3 regions of the Pseudomonas fungipugnans genome follow, and region 1 is predicted to be linked to each of the others. Evidence: predicted binding sites of a transcription regulator. Region 1 holds the regulator's gene; each other region holds the start of a gene.
What was found. Region 1 encodes sigma-54, which starts transcription at its own class of promoters, with help from an activator protein. Its sites were predicted from a motif close to ANTGGCATNNANNTTGCTNT; they were not measured.
Positions count from the first base shown of each region.

Region 2: the regulator sigma-54 is predicted to act here: its motif matches at 3,340-3,359, upstream of POF45_RS25420 (circularly permuted type 2 ATP-grasp protein).
Region 3: the regulator sigma-54 is predicted to act here: its motif matches at 3,264-3,283, upstream of POF45_RS24230 (flagellar basal body rod protein FlgF).

Region 1 is NZ_JARBWL010000002.1:1,278,924-1,285,014, reverse strand. Features, by position in the region: gene lptA (lipopolysaccharide transport periplasmic protein LptA) at 1-171, shown strand, start outside; gene lptB (LPS export ABC transporter ATP-binding protein) at 171-896, shown strand; gene POF45_RS20595 (RNA polymerase factor sigma-54) at 1,170-2,663, shown strand; gene hpf (ribosome hibernation-promoting factor, HPF/YfiA family) at 2,737-3,045, shown strand; gene ptsN (PTS IIA-like nitrogen regulatory protein PtsN) at 3,058-3,522, shown strand; gene rapZ (RNase adapter RapZ) at 3,525-4,382, shown strand; gene POF45_RS20575 (HPr family phosphocarrier protein) at 4,398-4,670, shown strand; gene POF45_RS20570 (ZIP family metal transporter) at 4,731-5,624, opposite strand; gene POF45_RS20565 (superoxide dismutase) at 5,655-6,091, opposite strand, start outside.
Region 2 is NZ_JARBWL010000002.1:2,241,344-2,247,434, forward strand. Features, by position in the region: gene POF45_RS25395 (hypothetical protein) at 116-646, shown strand; gene POF45_RS25400 (PLDc N-terminal domain-containing protein) at 718-909, shown strand; gene speE (polyamine aminopropyltransferase) at 1,172-2,047, shown strand; gene POF45_RS25410 (hypothetical protein) at 2,214-2,447, shown strand; gene POF45_RS25415 (ribonuclease E inhibitor RraB) at 2,660-3,007, shown strand; gene POF45_RS25420 (circularly permuted type 2 ATP-grasp protein) at 3,391-4,800, shown strand; gene POF45_RS25425 (alpha-E domain-containing protein) at 4,813-5,763, shown strand; gene POF45_RS25430 (transglutaminase family protein) at 5,760-6,091, shown strand, end outside.
Region 3 is NZ_JARBWL010000002.1:1,992,826-1,998,916, reverse strand. Features, by position in the region: gene POF45_RS24245 (flagellar basal body P-ring protein FlgI) at 1-863, opposite strand, end outside; gene flgH (flagellar basal body L-ring protein FlgH) at 891-1,586, opposite strand; gene flgG (flagellar basal-body rod protein FlgG) at 1,638-2,423, opposite strand; gene POF45_RS24230 (flagellar basal body rod protein FlgF) at 2,469-3,209, opposite strand; gene POF45_RS24225 (sigma-54-dependent transcriptional regulator) at 3,582-5,141, opposite strand; gene phhA (phenylalanine 4-monooxygenase) at 5,561-6,091, shown strand, end outside.

The sequences.
Region 1 (6,091 bases):
ATCGATCAGGCCAAAGTGATCAGCGACGATGGCAGCACCACCGAAGGCGAGAAAATCGTCTATGACACGGTGAAACAGGTTGCAACTGCCGGTCGTGCCAATGGCGCGCCAATCACCACTCCGCGCCAACGGATCGACATGGTGATCCCGCCGAAGCAGAAGGCTAAATAATGGCGACTCTTAAAGCCCAGCATTTGGCCAAGAGCTACAAGAGCCGCCAGGTTGTGCGTGACGTCAGCCTGTCCATCGACAGCGGCCAGATCGTTGGCCTGCTCGGCCCTAACGGCGCCGGCAAGACCACCTGCTTCTACATGATCGTAGGCCTGGTACAGGCCGATCAGGGTCGCGTACTGATCGACGACCTGGACGTCAGCCACCAGCCAATGCACGGCCGTGCAAAGGCAGGTATCGGCTATCTTCCGCAAGAAGCGTCGATCTTCCGCAAATTGTCGGTGGCCGACAACATCATGGCCATCCTCGAGACCCGCAAGGAGCTCGACAAGGCCGGTCGTCGCAAGGAGCTGGAAAGCCTGCTGCAGGAATTCCACATCAGCCACATCCGCGACAACCTGGGCATGAGCCTCTCCGGTGGTGAACGCCGCCGCGTGGAAATCGCCCGGGCGCTGGCGACCGCACCCAAATTCATCCTCCTCGACGAACCCTTCGCCGGTGTGGACCCGATTTCGGTGGGCGACATCAAACAGATCATCCATCACCTCAAGGCCAAAGGCATTGGCGTGCTGATCACCGACCACAACGTCCGTGAAACCCTGGACATCTGCGAAACCGCCTACATCGTCAACGATGGCCAGCTGATCGCCGAAGGCGACTCCGCCACCATCCTGGCCAACGAGCTGGTCAAGGAAGTGTATCTGGGCCATGAGTTCCGCCTGTAAGCGCTGAAGTGTCTGGCGGATTGTCCGGGCGCTTGCTTCAATAAAAAATCAATCGTTTTTTATTGTTACAGCGCTCTAGGCAAACACTGCGCTTCAAAGATGTTCGGCTTTCAGCAAGGGCACCCTGTCAATAAAGCTTTATAGGTTTTTATTGTTACAGCGCTCTAGGCAAACGCTGCGGTTTCGGGCATATAATTTGCTTATGTTTGGCGCTTCGGCGCCCTGTAGTGGATGGCGCATGTGCGCCGGCGAATAAGGTGTTAAGCCCCAGCCATGAAACCATCGCTAGTCTTGAGAATGGGCCAGCAGCTGACGATGACACCGCAGCTGCAACAGGCCATCCGCCTGCTCCAATTGTCGACCCTGGACCTGCAACAGGAAATCCAGGAGGCCCTGGAGTCCAATCCGATGCTCGAACGCCAGGAAGAAGGCGACGACTTCGATAATGCCGATCCCCTGGCCGACAAAGCCGAACAGCAACCCAACGCCGATATTCAAGAGCCCTCCTACCAGGAAACCGCCCCCACGGTGGATAACCTAGAGGAAGGCGACTGGAACGAGCGAATTCCCAACGAGCTGCCCGTCGACACCGCCTGGGAAGACGTCTACCAGACCAGCGCCAGCAGCCTGCCGAGCAACGATGACGACGAGTGGGATTTCACCACCCGCACATCCGTAGGCGAAAGCCTGCAAAGCCACCTGCTCTGGCAATTGAACCTGGCACCGATGTCCGACACCGACCGCCTGATCGCCGTCACCCTGATCGACTGCATCAACAATCAGGGCTACCTGGACGAAACCCTTGAGGAAATCCTTGAGGCCTTCGATCCGGAGCTGGACATCGAACTGGACGAAATCGAAGCCGTCCTGCACCGCATCCAGCAATTCGAACCGGCCGGCATCGGCGCCCGCAACCTGGGCGAGTGCCTGTTACTGCAATTGCGCCAGCTCGCAACCAAAACGCCCTGGCTGGCCGAGGCAAAACGCCTGGTCACTGACTACATCGACCTGTTGGGCAGCCGCGACTACGGCCAACTGATGCGCCGCATGAAGCTCAAGGAAGATGAACTGCGCCAAGTCATCGAACTGGTACAGAGCCTCAACCCGCGCCCTGGCTCGCAGATCGAGTCCAGCGAAGCCGAGTACGTCGTACCCGATGTGATCGTGCGCAAGGACAACGAGCGCTGGCTGGTGGAGCTGAATCAGGAGTCGGTGCCACGGCTGCGGGTCAACGCCCAGTACGCCGGTTTCGTGCGCCGCGCCGACACCAGCGCCGACAACACCTTCATGCGCAATCAGCTGCAGGAAGCCCGCTGGTTCATCAAGAGCCTGCAAAGCCGTAATGAAACCCTGATGAAAGTGGCCACCCAGATCGTCGAGCATCAGCGCGGCTTTCTCGAATACGGCGACGAAGCCATGAAACCGCTGGTACTGCATGACATCGCCGAAGCGGTCGGCATGCACGAATCGACGATTTCCCGGGTGACCACGCAAAAATTCATGCACACCCCTCGGGGTATTTATGAACTGAAATACTTTTTCTCCAGCCACGTCAGCACCTCCGAAGGCGGCGAATGCTCGTCCACGGCGATCCGCGCGATCATCAAAAAACTGGTTGCCGCGGAAAATCAGAAAAAGCCGTTGAGTGACAGCAAGATCGCTGGTTTACTGGAGGCACAAGGCATTCAGGTGGCTCGCCGCACCGTCGCCAAGTACCGCGAATCCCTGGGGATCGCGCCTTCGAGCGAACGCAAGCGGTTGATGTAAGCCACAGCACAGCGTTCCAGTGGCAGGTATTCCTACCTGCCGCTTTATGCACTGGCAACGAAGGAGAAGCTGTATGCAAGTCAACATCAGTGGACACCAACTGGAAGTGACTCCCCCCCTGCGCGAGTACGTTGAGGCAAAACTCAAGAAGATCGCCGGGCATTTCGACAAGATCACCAATGTGCAAGTCACGATGACGGTCGAAAAGCTGAAACAGAAAATCGAAGCCACGCTGCATATACCCGGCGGTGAAGTGGTCGCCAACGCCGAACATGACGACATGTATGCGGCAATCGACCTGCTCACCGACAAACTGGATCGCCAACTCCTAAAGCATAAGGAAAAGACCCAGCGCCAGCTTCAAGGCGCAACCGGTCGTTAACACTCCCAACCCATGATCCGACTTGAAAACATCCTGACCCCCGGCCGTTCCTTGGTGAACGTGCCGGGTGGCAGTAAAAAGAAAGCCCTCGAACAAATTGCCAACCTGATCGCCCGGGAAGTACCGGATCTGGAGATGCAAGATGTCTTCGAGGCTCTGATTGCCCGTGAAAAACTCGGTTCCACCGGTTTTGGCAACGGCATCGCCATTCCCCACTGCCGGCTCAAGGGCTGTACTTCGCCCATCAGCGCCCTGATGCACCTGGACGCTCCGATTGATTTTGATGCCATCGACGGTGCTCCGGTTGACCTGCTGTTTGTGCTGCTGGTCCCGGAAGCGGCCACCGATGCCCACCTTGAATTGCTTCGTCAGATCGCCAGCATGCTTGATCGCAAGGAAGTCCGTGATCGCCTGCGCAGCGCCCCAAGCAACGAAGCCTTGTATCAGGTTGTCCTGAGCGAGCAAAACGGTCAGTAATCATGCGCTTGATCATTGTCAGTGGCCGCTCCGGCTCAGGTAAAAGTACCGCGCTCGATGTCCTTGAGGACAACGGCTACTACTGCATCGACAACCTGCCCGCCGGGTTACTGCCGGAACTGGCCGAACGTGCATTGATTCACACCGAACTCGCACAGCCACTGGTCGCTGTGTCGATTGATGCGCGCAACCTGCCCAGCCACCTGTCGCGTTTTCCCGAATTGCTTGAAGAAGTCCGCAGCCGGCACATCCAGTGCGATGTGGTGTACCTGGACGCCGACGAAGAAACCCTGCTCAAGCGCTTTTCCGAAACCCGCCGTCGCCACCCGTTGAGCAGCGGCAATCGCTCACTGGCAGAAGCCATTGAAGACGAAACGCATCTGCTGGGGCCCATTGCCGACCTGGCCGACCTCAAGGTCAACACCACTAACCTGAACCTGTACCAGCTGCGCGACACCATCAAGCTGCGCCTGCTGAACCAGCCGGAGCCCGGGACCGCGTTCCTGGTTGAGTCCTTCGGGTTCAAGCGTGGCATGCCGGTGGATGCGGACCTGGTGTTCGACGTGCGCTGCTTGCCGAACCCCTATTGGAAGCCGGAATTGCGCGCGCTGTCGGGACAGGATCAACCGGTGGCCGATTATCTGGCAGCGCAACCGGATGTCGAGGAGATGTTCCAGGACATCTCCTCGTACCTGCTCAAATGGCTGCCCCGCTTTGCCGCCAGCAACCGTGCCTACGTCACCATTGCCATTGGCTGTACCGGCGGGCATCACCGCTCCGTCTACCTGACTGAACGTCTGGGCCAGGTCCTGCAACAATCCCTGAAGAACGTCCAGGTTCGCCACCGCGACCTCAGCTAAAGGATTCACACCGCGATGCCTGCTCTGGAAATTGAAATTATTAACAAGCTGGGCCTGCATGCCCGTGCTTCTGCGAAATTTGTTGGCGTGGCGGGCCAGTTCCCCTGCCAGATCAGGGCCGGGCGCACACCTGAATCGATGGTCGACGGTAAAAGCATCATGGCGATGATGATGCTGGCAGCTGGCAAGGGCACAAAAATTCACTTGAGTACCGAAGGTGAGCAAGCGGATGAGGCGTTACAGGCCCTGGTAAACCTGATCAACAACTTCTTCGACGAAGGCGAGTAACGCATAAGCAAGACCGCCTTTTGTGGCGAGGGAACAAAGCGCCCTCGCCACAAAAGGTAATCAAGCCAAAGCCGTATCCATCACCATCATCAGACAAAACCCGATCAACAGCCCAAGGCTGGCGAGCTTGTCGTGACCATTGCGCCGCGACTCGGGAATGATTTCATGCGTCACCACCAGTAGCATCGCCCCCGCTGCCAATGCCAACCCCAAAGGCAACAGCACTTCAGCCAGGCTCACCAGCCAGGCGCACAGCAGCGCAAACACCGGTTCCACCAGCCCTGAAGCGGCGCCGATCAGGAACGCCCTGACCCGCGACATCCCTGCCCCGGCCAATACCAGCGCAATCACCAACCCTTCAGGCACATCCTGCAAAGCAATGCCCATCGCAAGACTGTCGGCATCGGGCATCCCCCCGCCCGCTGAAACACCGACGGCCATGCCTTCAGGAATGTTGTGGGCAATGATCGCAAAGACGAACAGCCAGATCCGTGGCGGGATAACAGGATGCTCATGCGTCCTCACTCGCGTTGTCGGGGAAGCGCCAGAGACTTTGCGATCCACCAGAAACAGCCCCAACGCCCCGAGCATGATGCCCAAGCTGATCAAACCGCTGGCGCCCCAAGGCGCAAGGCCCAGGTTTTCGGCCGCCGCGATGCCCGGCACGATCAGCGAAAATGCGGTCGCCGCCAGCATCACCCCGGCGCCAAAGCCAAGCAACGTATCACTGACGGTCTGCGGCATGCGCCGGATCACCAACACCGGCACAGCACCCAGCGCAGTGCCCAAGGCACAAATCGCACCGCCTTGCAGGGCCCGGGAAAGTTTCGGCTCAAGGTCCAGCCAGGCCAGCCCATGGGCAGCCAGTAACGTCATGCCCGCCAACAGCAACAACGATCCGAAAGCGTAGCGAAACATTCGCCCGCCGCCGATCGTCAGTGTTTCAGTGCCCATAGTCAGCCTTGGATTATTTTTATGGATGACTCAGACCAGCGCGGCCTGATAGCGCGCAGCAACTTCGGGCCAATTGATCACGTTGAAAAACGCATTGATGTATTCCGGGCGGCGGTTCTGATATTGCAGGTAATAGGCGTGTTCCCAGACATCCAGACCGAGGATTGGCGTGTTGCCATTCATCAACGGGCTGTCCTGATTGCCGCTGCTCTCCACTACGAGGGTCTTTTGCGGGGTGACGCTCAGCCAGGCCCAGCCACTGCCGAAACGAGTCAACGCGGCTTTGGTAAAGGCCTCCTTGAAACTGTCCAGACCGCCCAGTTGTTCTTCAATCGCCTTGGCCAGCGCACCGTCGGGCTTGCCCCCGGCGTTAGGCGCCATCACTTCCCAGAACAGCGAATGGTTGGCGTGCCCCCCACCCTGATTGATCACCGCCGCGCGCAGACTTTCTGGAAGTTGCTGCACGC
Region 2 (6,091 bases), 960 kb from region 1:
TAAACAGCGTTTGCCGGGTTTACGACTGCTTCACAGCCGAACGGGGGCAAGCCCCCTCGCCACAGATGCGCTATCCTACGCGGCCTCAAATTTCCCTCGCTACAGGACCCGCCCCATGAAAGCCGCACTCGTCGAACTCATCAGCAAAATCAGCTCCGGGTGCATGGGCGAAGACGAAATCCTGAAAGTCGCCGACGAGGCCGCTCAGGCTTACGCCGACCCCGAGGCTTTTCTGACGGCCAACCCGGACATCCTCTACGACGAGACTTTCCCGATCCCGTTGGGCGAGTGGGTAGTGGTGGGCAGTCTGCCGGAGACCGTGTTGTTCCAGGCCGACACCTATATGGACCTGTTCGCGCAGATCGTCGCCTCCTTCGGCCCGGGCGTTGATTTCAATATCAAGCCCAAGCAACTGGCCAAGACCGAAGCCCTGACCGCGCTCAATCGCATCCAGGTGCAGATGGGCAGCATGAACAAGGAAAACGGCGGCTACGTGCTGATGAACTTCAGCCAATTGCTCGACGATGAGCTGCAAGTGGTACTGGTCTACGGCAACGACGTACCGCGCGTGCTGGAGCTGTGCGCCGAGGTCGGCATCGCGGCGGCGCCGTCCCTGGAAGCGCTGAAAGTGGCGATCCACGTTTAACGCAATAATACGGAACCCTTGTCAGGGCCGACTATCCTAAGAGTGCATGCCACTATCTTGGGAGCGACACCATGGGTTCCACGTTCAACGGCCTGATTGGCCTGATCATCCTTGCCCTGGACATCTGGGCAATCATCAACGTGCTGAAAAGTGGCGCCGAAACCGGGATGAAAATCCTCTGGGTGCTGTTGATCATCCTCCTGCCAGTGCTGGGCCTGATCATCTGGGCGATTGCCGGGCCACGGGGCAATGTGCGGATCTGATCCCTCACAAACAGCACAAAACCCCTGTGGGAGCGAGCCTGCTCGCGAAGGCGCCGGCACATTCGACACCAATGTGGCTGACAGACCGCTTTCGCAGCAGGCTCGCTCCCACAGGGTGGATTGTGGCGGGCCGGCAACTGACGTTCGACCTGTCATGCTCCGCAACGTAGAATGCGCGCCATCCCGGCCAATCGAGCCGAGCGATTGACTATCATGGGCGGGTAACCGTCCGTTGCCAGCCGCATTCACCGGAGCACTTCCCATGAGCACCACCAAGACCAGCGAATACCTGGAAACCCTCTACGAAGGCTACGGCCAGCGTTTTCGCATGGAAAAACTGCTGCACGAAGTGCGCACCGAACACCAGCACCTGGTGATTTTCGAAAACCCGCGCATGGGTCGGGTGATGGCGCTGGACGGTGTGATCCAGACCACCGAAGCCGACGAATTCATCTACCACGAAATGCTCACTCACGTGCCGATCCTCGCCCATGGCAGTGCCAAGCGCGTGTTGATCATCGGCGGCGGTGACGGTGGCATGTTGCGTGAAGTGGCCAAGCACGGCAGCGTCGAGCACATCACCATGGTCGAGATCGACGGCACCGTGGTCGACATGTGCAAAGAATTCCTGCCAAACCACTCCAAGGGTGCATATGACGATCCACGCCTGAACCTGGTGATCGATGACGGCATGCGTTTCGTCGCCACCACCACCGAAAAATTCGACGTGATCATCTCCGATTCCACCGATCCGATCGGTCCGGGCGAAGTGCTGTTCTCCGAGAACTTCTACCAGGCCTGCCACCGCTGCCTGAACGAGGGCGGCATCCTGGTGACCCAGAACGGCACGCCATTCATGCAACTGGGCGAAGTGCAGACCACCGCTGGCCGCCTGCGCAGCCTGTTCCCGGACTGGCATTTCTATCAGGCTGCCGTGCCGACCTACATCGGCGGCGCGATGACCTTCGCCTGGGGTGCAACCAACACCGCCTATCGCAAACTGTCGCGTGAAACCCTGCAACAGCGTTTTGCCGGCAGCGGCATCGTCACCCGTTACTACAACTCGGAAATCCACATCGGCGCGTTCGCCATGCCGCAATACGTGCTGAACGCAATCAACAAGCCGAGTAACGACTAACAATCCCTGATTCAAACTCAATACCCTGTGGGAGCGAGCAAGCTCGCTCCCACAGGTGTTTTTCCATGTCTGAATGTCTGTACGCCGCAATCCGTTTGAACGATCAGTCAGGGCAAAAGTCCAGATAGATGTAAGCCCATTTGCGGGTTTGATCGAGGAGGCACTGATGCAAAAGTGGAAAATCACTTTCCTGGATGATCATGGCGAAACCGTCAATGAAATCTTTGAGTGCGACGAGTGCCCGGATCACGAGCACGCCGCCAAACTCATCAAGGCCCGGTTTCTTCCTGTCGCTGCCGAACTGGATCTGAATGATCTGGAAGGGCGAACGGATGATGCGAGCGTCAAAGACCTGAAAACCCAATACAGCATCCAGATCCTCGGCATTACTCCCATCTGATCCATCATCTGTCACATTTATAACCAGGCCTTGGCAGCAGCGCTTTATTGGCGCTACTCTGCAAACGAGATCAGCGAATGACTCGCTAAGGTCTGGTCTTGTCAGCTACATGCTTGCTTCCCACCGGCAACGTTGTTGCCGCGTCGCTCTCACCATTCGGTTGCGGGCGCTGGGATCGGAAAGTCTATCCATCAATTTGAGGGGGACGTTTCATGAGCACAGCCTATCAAGAAGACATCAGCACCAGCGTGCTGCGCCGCATGAAAGAGGGCGGTTTCGATTTTTCCCGATTCCATCCCATCGAGTTCTACGCCATTTTCCCGGACGAGGAGCGGGCCCGCAGGGCGGCAGGTCATTACCGTTACCGTGGTGAATCATTGAATGCGCAAATCAGTGTGCGCGACGACGGCGCATGGGCGCTCGAACTGAGCAAGGTCATGTACGCGACCTACGATGACATTGGCGATTTCGAGCAGGGTTTCGAGGCGGTGGTCGAGCCTCTGGGCGGCATCATTGAAGGATGGGGCGTCAAGCAGGAGGTACGCGGGTTACTCGCCTAACGCTTCTGTAACACTCGGCAACGGCTGACCCATGGGTTGGCCGTTTTTGTTGGTGGGTTTTAGAAAGGTCTTTTGATCCATAACGTTTCAAAAACCCAAAAAAAACCGCCTGAGCAGGCGGCCAAAGGGAAGTTCGAGAGGTTTTTCAGCAGATGCGCCGATTATCCGCATCGCCGCCCGGGCAGTGAAATCAACTCTGACTATGCTGGTGATAGGCGCCACCATGCGTCGCAATGAAGCGGGGGCGATCAGGCTGGGGCATTTGCTGCACAGGATTGGTGCGAAGGAACGCGGGCAATTATCCAACTGATTGATATAAAAGCGTTTATGCCGATGGCACGGGCCTTGCGAAGCCTAGATGTCCGGGTGACAAGGAGTACGGCATGATCCGCACCTATTTTGATGAGATGTACGATGCCGGTGGCCATGTCCGCCCGCATTATCGGGAGTTTGCCCGTTGGCTGGCCGAAACGCCTGACGAGCTTTTGGCACAACGGCGACGCGAGGCCGATCTGCTGTTCCATCGTGCCGGGATTACCTTCACACTTTATGGTGATGAGCAGGGGACAGAGCGCCTGATTCCTTTCGACACCATTCCCCGCAGCATCCCCGCCAGCGAATGGCGGATCGTCGAACGTGGCTGCATCCAGCGGGTCAAGGCGTTAAACATGTTCCTCGCCGACCTTTATCACGAGCAGCGCATCATCAAGGCCGGCATCATTCCGGCCGAGCAGGTGCTGGCCAACGAGCAATACCAGTTGGCGATGCAAGGGCTGGATCTGCACCGCGATATCTATTCGCACATTTCCGGCGTCGATCTGGTGCGCGATGGCGACGGCACGTACTACGTGCTTGAAGACAACCTGCGTACCCCCAGCGGCGTGAGCTACATGCTCGAAGACCGCAAGATGATGATGCGCCTGTTCCCCGAGTTGTTCGCCGCGCAGCGCATAGCCCCTATCGACCATTACCCGAACCTGTTGCTCGACACCCTGAAAAGCTCCAGCCCGATCGACAACCCGAGCGTGGTAGTACTGACGCCGGGTCGCTTCAACAGCGCGTTTTTCGAGCATGCGTTTCTGGCGCGTGAAATGGGCGTGGAACTGGTGGAAGGCGCGGACTTGTTCGTGCGCGACGACAAGGTGTTCATGCGCACCACAGACGGGCCGAAAGCCGTTGATGTGATCTACCGTCGCCTGGACGATGCGTTCCTTGATCCGCTGGCCTTCAACCCGGACTCGATGCTGGGCGTGCCCGGGCTGTTGTCGTCCTATCGCTCCGGCAACGTGGTGCTGGCCAATGCCATTGGCACCGGCGTTGCGGACGACAAGTCGGTGTACCCGTTCGTGACGGACATGATCCGTTTTTACCTGGATGAAGAACCGATCCTGAAGAATGTGCCGACGTGGCAGTGTCGTAATCCCTCTGAACTGTCCCACGTGCTGGCCCACCTTCCAGAGCTGGTGGTCAAGGAAACCCAGGGCTCAGGCGGTTACGGAATGCTGGTGGGGCCGGCGGCGACCGTAGCGGAAATCGAGTCGTTCCGCGCACGAATCAAAGCCAAGCCCCACGCGTATATCGCGCAACCGACGCTGTCGCTGTCGACCTGTCCGACCTTTGTCGAGAACGGTATTGCGCCACGCCACATCGACCTGCGTCCGTTTGTATTGTCTGGCCGCGAAACCCGGGTTGTGCCCGGCGGTTTGACCCGTGTGGCCCTGCGCGAAGGCTCTCTGGTGGTGAACTCATCCCAGGGCGGCGGAACCAAGGACACCTGGGTGGTCGAGGATTGAAGGAAGCCTGCCATGCTAAGTAGAACTGCCTCGGATTTGTATTGGATGTCGCGTTACCTGGAGCGGGCGGAAAACCTCGCACGGATGCTCGACGTCAGTTATTCGCTGTCGCTGATGCCGCAAGACGGTCGCGGTGACGGTCTGCACGAACTGGCCATGCCGTTGCTGATTACCGGCACGCTGGATGATTATCTGGAGCGCCACGGCGAGTTGCATGCCGAACGGCTGCTGCATTTCTTCGCCCTGGATGCGGCCAACCCGGCGAGCATCTACAGCTGCCTGGGTTCGGCGCGGGCCAGTGCCCATGCAGTTCGTGGGCGAATCACCGCCGACATGTGGGAAAACATCAACGCCACCTGGCTGGAAATTCGCGGCATTGCCGAACAGGGCCTGAGTCGCTACGGCATGAGCCGTTTCTGCGAGTGGATCAAGGAGCGTTCGCACCTGTTTCGCGGCGCGTCCTACGGCACCATCATGCGTAACGATGCGTTCCGCTTCATTCGTCTGGGCACCTTTATCGAAAGGGCGGACAACACCTTGCGCCTGCTCGATGCCCGCTACGAAATGGCCGGCGATCAGGCCGAAGCGGTCAGCGACGGCACGGCGCACGCGTATTACCAGTGGAGTGCACTGCTGCGCGCCTTGTCTTCGTTCGAGGCCTACACCGAGATTTACCGCGATGCGCCCGGTGCCCGGCATGTCGCCGAATTGCTGTTGTTGCGCGCCGACGTCCCGCGTTCATTGCGGGCTTGCACCGAAGAAATCGACCAGATTCTCGCCAGCCTGCCGGGGGCCAATGGCCGTCCGGCGCAGCGTCTGGCGGCGGAAATGGACGCACGCCTGCGCTACACCGGTATCAACGAAATTCTCGACGAAGGCCTGCACGCCTGGCTGACCGAGTTCATCCCGCTGGTGCGCCAGCTGGGCAACGCCATTCACAGTTCCTACCTGGAGGCTGCATGAGACTTTCCATTAGCCACGAAACCACCTATCACTACGAAGATCAGGTGCGGGCGAGCATCCAGTATCTGCGGCTGACCCCCCACGACAGCGAGCGCCAGCATGTGCTCAGTTGGCAGCTCGACCTACCGCGCCCGGTGCGTGCGCAACTCGATCCGTTCGGCAACATCCTGCATGTGCTGACCATGGACGAACCCCATGAAGCGATCATCATCGGCGCCCGTGGCCAGGTCGATATCGACGAGTTGTCCGAGGCCGAACATGAAAGCCAGTCGGCGCTGCCGTTCCTGCGCTTTACGCGCCTGACCGAACCGGACGAAGCCTTGCGCGC
Region 3 (6,091 bases), 710 kb from region 1:
ACAATCGGGTCTTCGGTGATGGTCACGGTCAGGCTGCCGTGGGTCACGGCGGCCGGCGACACTTTCACGTTCTGGCCAATGACGATGGTGCCGGTACGGGAGTTGATGATGACTTTGGCCACCGCCTGACCCGGATCGACTTCAAGGTTTTCCAGGATCGACAGGTAGTCGACCCGCTGGCTTGGGTCCAGTGGCGCGCTGACGCGGATCGAGCCGCCGTCGATGGCCTGGGCCACGCCAGGGCCGAGCATGTCGTTGATCTTGTCGACCACGCGCTTGGCAGTGGTGAAGTCTGAACGGTTGAGGTTCAGGGTCAGGCTGTTGCCCTGGTTGAAGCCGCTCGGCACCGAACGCTCGACCGACGCACCACCGGGAATACGGCCGGCCGACGGAACGTTGACGGTGATCTTCGAACCGTCGCGACCTTCGGCATCGAAACCGCCGACCACCAGGTTGCCCTGGGCGATGGCGTAGACGTTGCCGTCGATACCTTTAAGTGGCGTCAGCAGCAAGGTGCCGCCGCGCAGGCTCTTGGAGTTACCGATGGACGACACGGTGATGTCCACCAGTTGCCCCGGCTTGGCGAACGCCGGCAAATCGGCACTGATCGATACCGCCGCGACGTTTTTCAACTGCACGTTGCCCGAACCCGCCGGCACCTTGATCCCGAACTGCGAGAGCATGTTGTTGAAGGTCTGCAGCGTGAACGGGGTCTGCGTCGTCTGGTCGCCGGTGCCGTTAAGCCCGACCACCAGGCCGTAACCGATCAATTGGTTGGTCCGCACGCCGGAAATACTGGCGATGTCTTTCAGCCGCTCGGCTTGAGCGCCAAGGGACAAAGACATCAACAGCGCGGCCGCCATCAGGTGTTTAAGATTCAACGTAGCCACCTAGAAAGGGAACAGCGGACTGAGGAAGAAACGGTCGAACCAGCCTGGCTGACTCGCATCGGCAAACGCACCGGTGCCCGAGTAGGTGATGCGCGCATCGGCGACGCGAGTCGACGAAACGGTGTTGTCGGTTGCAATGTCATCGGCGCGAACCAGACCGGCGATGCGCACCAGTTCGTCACCAGAGTTGAGCGTCATCCACTTCTCGCCACGCACGGCGATGATGCCGTTGGGCAACACGTCGGCGACGGTCACGGTGATCGAACCGGTCAGGCTGTTGCTCTGCCCGGATTTGCTGGCGCCGTTGGTGGCACGGTCGCCGCTGTAGCCGGCGTTGAGACTCAAGTCACCACTGCCCACCGGGTTATTGGTGGTCAGGCCGCCACCGAACAACGACGTCAGGCCAATGCTGGTCTTGCTGGTCTTGTCGATCTGCGAGTTGGCGCCCTTGCTGGCCTGGGTCTTCTCGTTCAGGGTGATGGTGATGATGTCACCGACCCGGAATGCCTTGCGGTCGCTGTACAGGTTCTGTTCGAAACCGGCCTGATAAATCGAGCCATTGTTGGCGGCAGCCGGCAGCGGCGTTCGCGGCAACACCGGGGCGTAGTACGGGTCATTGGGCTTGGGCGTCGGCGCGACGCAGCCCGCGAGCGAGACCACCCCACTCAGTGCCAAAACAGATACAAAGCGTTTCATGACCCTACCTCACGGTGCTGCAGGCGGCTTCATGCCGCCTCATAGACTTGATTACAGATTCTGCGTTACGAACGAGAGCATCTGGTCGGCGGTGGAGATCACCTTGGAGTTCATCTCGTAGGCGCGCTGAGTGGTGATCATGTTGACCATCTCCTCAACGGTGCTGACGTTGGAGCCTTCCAGGGTGTTCTGCAGCGTGGTGCCGAAACCGTTCAGGCCTGGCGTGCCGATTTGCGGCGCGCCGCTGGCGGCGGTTTCCAGGAACAGGTTGTTACCCACTGCCTGCAGACCGGCCGGGTTGATGAAGTCGGCGGTTTGCAGATTGCCGATCACCTGGGTGGCTGCGTTGCCGGGAACGGTAATGGACACCGTACCGTCAGTACCGACCGTGAAGCTCTGGGCATTGTTCGGAATGACAATGGCCGGCTCCAGGGCGAAACCGCTGGCGTTCACGATCTGGCCGTTGGAGTCGAGGTGGAAGGTGCCGTCACGGGTGTAGGACGTGGTGCCGTCCGGTTGCAGAATCTGGAAGAAACCGCGACCGTCGACCGCCAGGTCCAGTGGCTGTTCGGTGGTTTGCAGGCTGCCGGCGGTGAAGTTTTTCTGGGTGCCGACGATGCGTACACCGGTACCCAATTGCAGACCGGACGGCAGTTCGCTGTCCTGGGTCGACTGGGCGCCAGGCTGGCGTTTGATCTGGTACAGCAAGTCCTGGAACTCGGCGCGGTCACGTTTGAAACCCGTGGTCGAGACGTTCGCCAGGTTGTTGGAAATGGTGGTCAGGTTGGTGTCCTGGGCGGACAGACCTGTTTTGGCAACCCATAGAGCCGGAAGCATTCGATTCTCCTCGTGCGCCTGTTTTACGGCGCGACGTTCTGATAATTAGCTGATCTGCAAGACCCGAGCCATGGCCTGGTCATCGTCTTTGGCGGTGTTCATCATCTTGATGTGCAGCTCGAACTGCTTGGACAAGGCCAGCACCGAGGTCATCTCTTCCACGGCATTGACGTTGCTCGACTGAAGGAACCCGGACACCAGCTTGACGCCGGCATCGGCTTGCGCCGGCTTGCCGTCGGTGGTGTGGATCGCACCGTCCAGGCCTTTGGTCATGTTCTTGATGTCAGGATTGACCAGCTTGATGCGGTCGATTTCAGCGATCACGCGCGGGCCTTCACCCATCGAACGAATGCTGATCGTGCCGTCTTCACCGATTTCGATCTTCTGCTCAGGCGGCACGGCAATCGGCCCGCCATTGCCCATGACCGGCATACCGTTGCCGGCCCGCAGCACGCCCAGGGCGTCAACGTTCAGGCTGCCGGTGCGCACATAGCTTTCGCTGCCATCAGGGCTTTGCACGGCAATGAAACCGTTACCGGTTACTGCCACGTCGAGGTCGCGACCGGTCTCAACCATCGAGCCAGACGAAAAGTCGGTGGCTGGACGCTCGGTCATGGCGTAGGCACGCGCCGGAAAGCTGTCACCAAACACCGGCATCGAACGGGCCTGTTCCAGATCCTTCTGAAAACCGTTGGTGGAGATGTTCGCCAGGTTGTTGGCATGAGCCTTCTGCGCCAGTGCATTCTGGCTGGCGCCGGTCATTGCCACATAAAGGTACTTGTCCACAGTCTTTCCTCTGCATGCCGGGCGTTTGCCGCCCACCGCTGTACTGCTGAGCGATAAGCAATTTGCAGACCAACTTTTTTCTGACAGCGCGAGACCCGGCAAACAAAGGACTTGGGGGATTCAGAGGGGATGGGGGGATTGTGTCAAAGTCGAAAAACCGGCGGCGTTATGCCGGTATGTGGCAACACCCGGCCTGTGCGGCCAGTACACATTTATTGAAGGTGAATCACAATGTGTGGCGAGGGGGCTTGCCCCCGTTCGGCTGCGCAGCAGTCGCAAAACCAGAAAACTCGTGGATATGAAAGATTACAGGGGGCTGCTTCGCAACCCAACGGGGGCAAGCCCCCTCGCCACAAAAGCTCACCACACAGGTCAGGTGTTGTCTTTGCCCACCTCATACTCACGCAATTTATTGGCAATGGTCGTATGCGAAACTCCCAGGCGCTTGCCCAACTGCCGACTGCTCGGATGCTCGGAATACAGTCGCTCCAGCACCGCTTTCTCAAAGCGCCCGACAATCGCATCCAGCCCGCCTTCAAGTGAGAAATCGCCAAGCGGCTGACGCACGCCATAATCCGGCAAACGTATGTGCTCGACCTTGACCATGCCGCCGTCGCACAGGGAAACCGCCTGGAACAACACGTTCTCCAGTTGCCGCACATTGCCCGGCCAATGGTAATGGCTGAGCCGTTCCATCGCCGCCGGCGCCAGTGTCGGCAGCGGGCAGCCGATCTGGCGGCTGGCCTGATCGAGAAAGTGCTCCACCAACGGCGTCAAACCGTCGAGGCATTCGCGTAGCGGTGGAATGTGCAGCGACAGCACGTTCAGGCGGTGATACAGATCCTGGCGAAACTCGCCACGGGCGCACAGTTCCGACAGGTCCACCTGAGTCGCGCAGATGACCCGGACATCCAGATACACCTCTTCATCACTGCCGACACGGCGGAAGCAGCCGTCCTGTAAAAAGCGCAGCAGTTTCACCTGCAAGCGCGGGCTCATCTCACCGACACCATCGAGAAACAGCGTACCGCCCGCCGTCAGCTCCAGCAGCCCGAGCTTGCCCTCGGCCCGCGCACCTTCGAAAGCACCGGGGCCGTAACCGAACAATTCGGTCTCGGCCATCGACTCCGGCAACCCTGCGCAGTTAAGCGCCATCAGCGGCGACTGCCCACGCGGGCTGGCCAGGTGACAGGCCCGCGCCAGCAACTCTTTGCCCGTGCCGGTTTCACCTTCTATCAATAAAGGCGCATCCAGCGGCGCCATGCGCCGGGCTTCGCGCACTACCGCTGCCATCACTTTCGAGCTCTGGAAGATGCTGTCAAAACCACGCAACTCTTGCTTGCGCACGTTGTAGATACGCTCACCAACGCGGTCGGCGCGGTGCAGGGTCAATACCGCACCGGCCATGGCCTCGCTGTCGTCATGCTCTGATTGCAGCGGCGCGATGTCGGCGAGAAACACATCCCCCTTCACCTTCACCCGCAAACCGTTGATCCGCGATTTGTTGGCGCGCACCATTTCCGGCAAGTCGAAATCCTCGGCGTAGCGCGACAGCGGAATCCCAGGCACCTCATCGACCCGCACCCCGAGCAGCTGCGCCGCCGCGCGGTTAGCCGCCACGATCGAGCCGCCCATATCAATCGACAGCACCGGAAATTCCAGCGCACCGAGCAAGGCGTTGAGCTCCATGTGCCGACGCTCGCTGGGCATCAGCCCTACACGCTTGACGCCAAACACCCCGGCAATGCCCTCGAATTTCGCACGCAATGCCTGGAACTGGATATTGATCAGGTTCGGGCAATGCAGATAGATCGCATTGCCATGCTCCCCGCCTACTTCGCCACGGGCGACGTTGATCCCGTACTCCACCAGCAGGTTGAGAATGTCGCGCAGGATGCCGATGCGGTTCTGGCAATGGACTTTGATACGCATTTGAAAGGCCCGAAAGCAGTGAAGTGGAGTGGAATGCCTGAAATGCAACCTGTGGAAGCGAGGCTGCTCGCGAAAGCGGTGTATCAGTCAATATTTCTGTTAACTGGACGGACGGTTTCGCGAGCAGGCTGCTCCCACAGAGGGGTAGTACAACGCCCAATCCTTGACCAGCCGCAGCATTTTTTTGCAGAGGCACAAAGTTAGTCGTCAAGATTATGTGACAGTAATAAGGCTTTTCAAACCGTAAAATCTCAATACCTGCGCCACACCCGCCAATACGTAACGAATTATTTACGAATCTCGGCGAATTTTCCTACGCATCGCTGCGACCACCTGCTGCATCACCGCGCATCTTTGGAGTATCTCTAGAGCCATCGCTGGACATAACAAGAACGAATTCCCCCTTGCAGGAGAGCAGCATGAAGCAGACGCAATACGTGGCCCGCGAGCCCGATGCGCAAGGTTTTATCGACTACCCCGCTGAAGAACACGCGGTGTGGAACACGCTGATCACTCGTCAGCTGAAAGTGATCGAGGGCCGGGCGTGCCAGGAATACCTGGACGGTATCGAGAAGCTTGGCCTGCCTCACGACCGTATTCCGCAGTTGAGCGAAATCAACAAGGTCCTCGGTGAGACCACCGGTTGGCAGGTCGCCCGCGTGCCGGCGTTGATCCCCTTCCAGACCTTCTTCGAATTGCTGGCCAACAAACAGTTTCCGGTGGCGACGTTTATCCGTACCCGCGAAGAGTTGGACTATCTGCAAGAGCCGGACATTTTCCACGAGATCTTTGGTCACTGCCCGCTGCTGACCAACCCCTGGTTCGCTGAATTCACCCACACCTACGGCAAACTGGGCCTGCAGGCTTCCAAGGAAGAACGCGTTTATCTGGCGCGTCTGTACTGGATGACCATCGAGTTCGGCCTGGTCAACACCCCTGAAGGCCAGCGC